DNA from 2 places in the Streptomyces sp. NBC_00390 genome. Region 2 is predicted to be linked to the other one. Evidence: riboswitches for the same ligand, from Rfam matches in the RefSeq annotation. Region 2 holds a riboswitch; the other holds the start of a gene.
The links. Region 2 has a riboswitch for thiamine pyrophosphate ahead of OHS70_RS10140 (thiamine ABC transporter substrate-binding protein). Riboswitches for the same ligand answer to the same signal wherever they lie in the genome.
Positions count from the first base shown of each region.

Region 1 (3,165 bases), 3.8 Mb from region 2:
GCCCCCCTGCACGGCGGTGAGGACCTCGACGCGGTCTCCGTCGCCGAGCCGGGTGCCCGCCCACCGGCTGCGCGGCACGACGGTCTCGTTGACGGCGGCGGCGACCCCGGACGGGGCGGCCGTGAGCGCGGCGACGAGCGCGTCCAAAGTGGTGCCGGCGGCGCACTCGCGGGCCTCGCCGTTGACGGACACCTTCAGTACGGAGACGTTCATGCGGGCTGCTCCTGGGGGACGGGGGAGAAGCGGCGGGGCGTGAAGGGGCGGGCCTCGTGCGGCAGTTCGCCGTCCGTCAGCGCGGCGGACAGCGCATCGCCGGTGACCGGCGTGAGCAGCACCCCGTTGCGGTGGTGGCCGGTGGCCAGCAGCAGACCGGGCAGAGCGGTCGGGCCGAGCAGCGGGGCGTTGTCGGGGGACCCCGGCCGCAGCCCGGCGAGCGTCTCGGTGAGGGGCAGCTCGGTGATCCCGGGCACGAGCTCGTGGGCGTCGCGCAGGAGCTCGTACACCCCGCCCGCGGTGACGGTCGTGTCCCAGCCGAGCTCCTCGCTGGTCGCGCCGACGACCAGCTCGCCGTCCTCGCGCGGCACGAGATAGACGTGGCTGCCGCGCACCACCGCCCGCACGGTGCGCGACAGGAACGGCGCGTACGCGCGCGGTACGGTCAGCCGCAGCACCTGGCCCTTCACCGGCCGCACCGGGGGCAGCACATCGTCCGGTACGCCCGCCAGCCGGCCGCTCAGGCTGCCGCCCGCCAGCACCACCTGGTCCGCGCCGAGCTCCGACCCGTCGGCGAGCGTCGCGCCCACCGCCCGGTCGCCGACCACCACGAGGCGTTCGGCCCACGTACGGCGCAGTTCGACGCCGGCCCGCTCACAGGCCTTGAGCAGAGCCGCCGCCAGCCGCCGCGGATCGACCTGGTGGTCACCGTCCACCCGAAGGCCGCCGCGCACACCGGGTGCGAGCATCGGCTCGAGGCGGCGGCACTCGCGGCCCGTCAGCCACTGCGAATCGAGGCCCGACCGGCGCTGCAGGGCGTGCAGTTCGCGCAGATGCGCGCGGTCGTCGGAGTCGAGGGCGACGGCGAGTGTGCCGCAGGCGCGGTAGCCGACCCGCTCGCCGGCGGCGTCCTCGATTTCGGCGACGAACGCGGGGTAGCGGCGCGCGGATTCGAGGTTGAGGGCGAGCAGGGTCTGCTCGCCGTAGTGGAGTTCGGTGACGGCGGCGAGCATGCCGGCCGCGACCTGTGCGGCGCCGCGGCCGGGCTGCGGATCGGCGACGGTCACACGCAGTCCGCGCTGCGCCGCCCGCCAGGCCGTGACCAGACCGATGATTCCGCCCCCGATGACAAGGACGTCTGGTGAACGAGACATGGGCGTCCAGCCCCTCCCTTCGCCGGCATGACCCGGATCAGGTTCGTACGGTCGGAGGCCGGCCAGCCTCCCTCTCAGCCCGGTCCGTCCGGGCTCCCGCGAGTGCTTTACGGTGGCCACCTTAGCCCCACGTCCCGAAGCGAAGTAAGGGAGCCGAAGCCCTGCCGAGGCCGTCCGCGGACTCCTGCCGGCAGCCTTGGCGGACCGGTCCTCGGACCGTGCCCGAACCCGGACCAGGGGTCACGTACCACGAGGAAGAGGGCCGGATCCGGGCCCTTCCGGAAGGGCGGCTGGACGAGCGCCGTCCAGCAGGTCCTGAAGCAAGAACCCTCCTGACGAACCGTCAGGTACGTAAGGTTGTCGGGTGAGCGAGCAGCAGACAGCACAGGGCGTACGGCGAGTGGTGGTCGTCGGCGCGGGCATGGCCGGCGTGCAGACCGCGGTGGCCCTGCGCGAGGCGGGCTTCACCGGCCCCGTCACCCTCATCGGTGCCGAACCCCACCAGCCGTACGACAGGCCCCCGCTCTCCAAGGCGGTCCTGCTCGGCAAGGCCGAGGGCTCGGCCTTCGACGTCGACTTCGAGGCGCTCGAGGTCGAGCTGAGGCTGGGTGTGGAGGTGACCGGCGTGCGCCCCGCGGCGCATGAACTGGACACGGCCGCCGGGCCCGTTCCGTACGACGTCCTGGTGCTGGCGACGGGCGCGGAGCCCATCACCCTCCCCGGCACCGAGGGGGTGCCCGGGGTGCATCTGCTGCGCACCCTCGACGACGCGGCGCGGCTGCGCCCGGTCCTGGCGGAGCAGCACCGGATCGTGGTCGTGGGCGCGGGCTGGATCGGTGCCGAGTTCGCGACGGCCGCCCGCGAGGCAGGCTGCGCGGTCACCGTTCTCGAGGCCGCCGACCGGCCGCTGGCCGGTGCGCTTCCCGCGCAGGTGGCCGCCCCGATGGCCGAGTGGTACGCCGATTACGGCGTCGAACTGGTCACCGGCGCTCGCGTGGCCGCGATCGAGGAGGGCTCCGTCGCCCTGGCCGACGGGCGCCACATCCCGGCCGGCGCGGTCGTCGTCGGCGTCGGTGCCCGGCCCGCCACCGGCATCCTCGCCGGTTCGGGAATCACTCTCGGCGCGGACGGCGCAGTCGAGGCCGACCGGTATCTGCGCACATCCGTGCCCGACGTGTACGCCGTCGGGGACTGCGCCTCCTTCCCCTCCGGGCGCTACGGCGAACGGCTGCTGGTGCACCACTGGGACAACGCGCTCCAGGGTCCGCGTACCGTCGCCGCCAATGTCATGGCCGACGCCCGCGGCGCGGAGCCGGAGGTCTACGACCCGGTGCCGTACTTCTGGTCCGAGCAGTTCGGGCGCTTCGTGCAGTACGCCGGTCATCACGCCGCGGCCGACGCCTTGCTGTGGCGTGGCGACCGGACCCAGGACACCTGGTCGGTGCTGTGGCTGCGCGACGGTGCGCTGGTCGCCCTGCTGGCCGTCGGCAGGGCCCGCGACCTGGCGCAGGGCCGCAAGCTCATCCAGTCCGGCGCGCGCCTCGACGCGGGGCGGGCGGCGGACCCGTCCGTCCCTCTGAAGGCGGCTGTCGGATAGCTTCCGGCTACCGACTGTCAGTCCCGGATGGCAGGCTTGTCCTGTGACCGAGATTGACGCAAAGATCGATGCCCTCGTCCCCGCCTGGCTTCACCTGCCGGACATCGCGGAAATGCTCGATGTCGAGGTGACGCGCGTGCGGCAGCTGGTCAAGGAGGGCCAGCTGATCGCCGTGCGCCGCGGTGAGAACCGGACGCTTCA
Region 1 covers NZ_CP107945.1:6,240,611-6,243,775, forward strand. Annotated here, with positions in the region: gene thiS (sulfur carrier protein ThiS) at 1-213, opposite strand, end outside; gene thiO (glycine oxidase ThiO) at 210-1,367, opposite strand; TPP riboswitch at 1,365-1,477, opposite strand; gene OHS70_RS27565 (NAD(P)/FAD-dependent oxidoreductase) at 1,789-2,964, shown strand; gene OHS70_RS27570 (Rv2175c family DNA-binding protein) at 3,008-3,165, shown strand, end outside.
Region 1: linked by a shared signal. The riboswitch ahead of thiO (glycine oxidase ThiO) and the one ahead of OHS70_RS10140 (thiamine ABC transporter substrate-binding protein) in region 2 are both predicted to bind thiamine pyrophosphate.

Region 2 (3,165 bases):
AGTCCGCCCACCGTCCGCACGACGACGGCGTAGTTGAAGAAGACGTGCGCGAGCAGGATCGCCCACACGGTGGTGTCGAGACGTACGCCCCACAGGTCGTCGAGGAGTCCGCCGCGTCCCAGCAGCGCGAGGAACGCGGTGCCGACGACGACGGTGGGCAGCACGAAGGGAACGGTGACCACCGCCCGCAGCAGCCGCTTGCCGGGGAAGTCGAAACGGGCGAAGACATACGCGCCGGGCAGCGCGATCAGCAAGGTGAGCGCGGTGGATGCCAGCGCCTGCCATGTGGTGAACCACAGCACCCGCAGCAGTTCGGGCCGCCCGAGTACCTCGCCGATCCGTCCCAGCTGCCATACCCCGTCGACGTTCAGACCGCGCCCGACGATCGCGGTGACGGGGTAGGCGAAGAAGAGCGCGAAGAACGCGACGGGCACGGCGATCAGAGCCAGCCGCGCCGCGTTCCCGCGGAGGGTACTTCTTACTTCAGGACGAGCGAGGACCACGACTGGACCCACTGCTCACGGTTCTTGGTGATCGTCTCGGGAGCGACGGTCTCCGGCTTGTCGACGACCGCGCCGTGCTCGGTGAAGAGCTCGGGCAGCTTCGCGTCCTTGACCACCGGGTTCACGAACATGTTCAGCGGCATGTCCTCCTGGAACTTCTTGGTGATCAGGAAGTCCAGCAGGGCCTTGCCGCCCGCCTCGTTCTTCGCGCCGTCCAGCAGACCCGCGAACTCGATCTGGCGGAAGCAGGTGCCGGTCGCGACGCCGGTCGGGGCCTCGGCAGGCTGCGGGTCGGAGTAGAGCACCTCGACGGGCGGGCTGGAGGCGTAGGAGACGACGAGCGGACGGTCGGCCTTGGCCTTCTTGCCGCCGGCGGAACCGGAGAACTCCTCGTTGTACGCCTGCTCCCAGCCGTCGACGACCTTGACGCCGTTGGCGTCGAGCTTCTTCCAGTAGTCCTGCCAGCCCTCGTCGCCGTACTCGGCGACCGTGCCGAGCAGGAAGCCGAGGCCGGGCGAGGAGGTGGCCGCGTTCTCGACGACCAGGAGGTTCTTGTACGCCGGCTCGGCAAGGTCGTCGAAGGTCTGCGGCGGCGCGAGCTTCTTGTCGGCGAAGTACTTCTTGTCGTAGTTGACGCAGATGTCGCCGGTGTCGACAGGGGTGACGCGGTGCTTGTCCTTGTCCAGCTGCACTTCGTCCGCGACCTGGTCGAGGCCCTTGGCCTCGTACGGAATGAACAGGTCGTTCTGGAGGGCGCGCGAGAGCAGGGTGTTGTCCACGCCGAAGAAGACGTCGCCCTGGGGGGAGCCCTTGGTGAGGATCTCCTTGTTGAGCGCCGCGCCCGCGTCCCCGCTCTTGAGGACCTTGACCTTGTAGCCGGTCTGCTCGGTGAACTCCTTCAGTACCGCCGGGGACGCCGCGAACGAGTCATGGCTCACGAGTGTGACGGTCCTGGATTTGCCCGAGCCGCCGTCCGAGGAGTCCTTGGACTGCTCGCCGCAGGCGGCGAGTGCGGCAATGCCGAGGGCACCGACGAATGCGGTGCTGACGGCACGGCGAAGCTGGCTGTTCATGATGGTGCTGACTCCCTACGCCGGTATGACCCGGATCAGGTCCGAGGGTCTGCGGCCTGGCCGCACTCTCAGCGCTGTCTGCGCTCCCCTGTCGGAATGTTCATTGTTCATTTGTGCGAAAGCACGGGCACAGTATCAGCCATGGCCGGCAGGCCCTGCCTCAGCGCTCGGTCGCCGCGAGCTGTCCGCAGGCTCCGTCGATCTCCTGGCCACGCGTGTCCCGGACGGTGACCGGCACACCGTGGGCGGCGATGGCCTCCACGAACGCCTTCTCGTCCTCGGGGCGCGAGGCCGTCCACTTCGATCCCGGGGTGGGGTTGAGCGGGATCAGGTTCACATGGACGCGCTTGCCCTTGAGGAGGCGGCCGAGCAGATCGCCGCGCCAGGCCTGGTCGTTGATGTCGCGGATCAGCGCGTACTCGATCGAGATCCGGCGGCCGGACTTCTCCGCGTACTCCCAGGCGGCGTCGAGGACCTCGCGGACCTTCCACCGGGTGTTGACCGGGACCAGGGTGTCGCGCAGCTCGTCGTCCGGAGCGTGCAGCGACACGGCGAGCCTGCACTTGAAGCCCTCGTCGGCGAAGCGGTGCATGGCCGGCACCAGCCCGACGGTGGAGACGGTGACACCACGCTGCGACAGGCCGAGACCGTCCGGCTCGGGGTCGGTGAGACGGCGGATGGCGCCCACGACCCGCTTGTAGTTGGCGAGCGGCTCGCCCATGCCCATGAAGACGATGTTCGACAGCCGCGCCGGGCCACCGGGCACCTCGCCGTCGCGCAGGGCGCGCATGCCGTCGACGATCTGGTGCACGATCTCGGCCGTCGACAGGTTGCGGTCGAGGCCCGCCTGCCCGGTCGCGCAGAACGGGCAGTTCATCCCGCAGCCGGCCTGCGAGGAGATGCACATGGTGACCCGGTCGGGGTACCGCATCAGCACGGACTCGACGAGCGTGCCGTCGTGGAGCCGCCACAGGGTCTTGCGGGTGGTGTCGTCGTCGCACGAGATGTGCCGTACGACCGCCATCAGGTCGGGCAGCAGCTCGGTGGCGAGCTTCTCGCGCGCAGCGGCGGGGATGTCGGTCCACTGGGAAGGGTCATGGGCGTACCGCGCGAAGTAGTGCTGCGAGAGCTGCTTGGCGCGGAACGGCTTCTCGCCGATCGAGGCCACGGCCTCCTTGCGCTCGGCGGGCGTGAGGTCCGCAAGGTGCCGCGGGGGCTTCTTGGCTCCGCGGGGGGCGACGAAAGTGAGTTCTCCGGGCTTGGGCATGGTGCTACCAGTGTCGCAGACGGAATCCGGTGACCTGCGGGCCTTGATGCTCGCGGTGGTCGTCGTCCGTCGCCACTGGTTGCTGTGGGGCTCCTCGGACGGTCCACAGACGGCCCAGGGACCTGGCCGGACATGGCGGGACGTCCCTCGCTTGCAGGGCTACGCGGCCACGTCGACATTCAGGGCGGGTATGGCGGCCGGCTCGGTGTCCGCCTTCAGCCGCATCCGCTCGTCGACGACCTTCTCCCGCTCCACTCCCGCCCAGTACGGATGTGTGGTGACGGTGAGGGACAGCGCGACGCACTCCGCGCGCAGCCGCTCC
Region 2 covers NZ_CP107945.1:2,479,853-2,483,017, forward strand. Annotated here, with positions in the region: gene OHS70_RS10135 (ABC transporter permease) at 1-440, opposite strand, end outside; gene OHS70_RS10140 (thiamine ABC transporter substrate-binding protein) at 479-1,576, opposite strand; TPP riboswitch at 1,572-1,676, opposite strand; gene rlmN (23S rRNA (adenine(2503)-C(2))-methyltransferase RlmN) at 1,737-2,843, opposite strand; gene OHS70_RS10150 (hypothetical protein) at 3,003-3,165, opposite strand, start outside.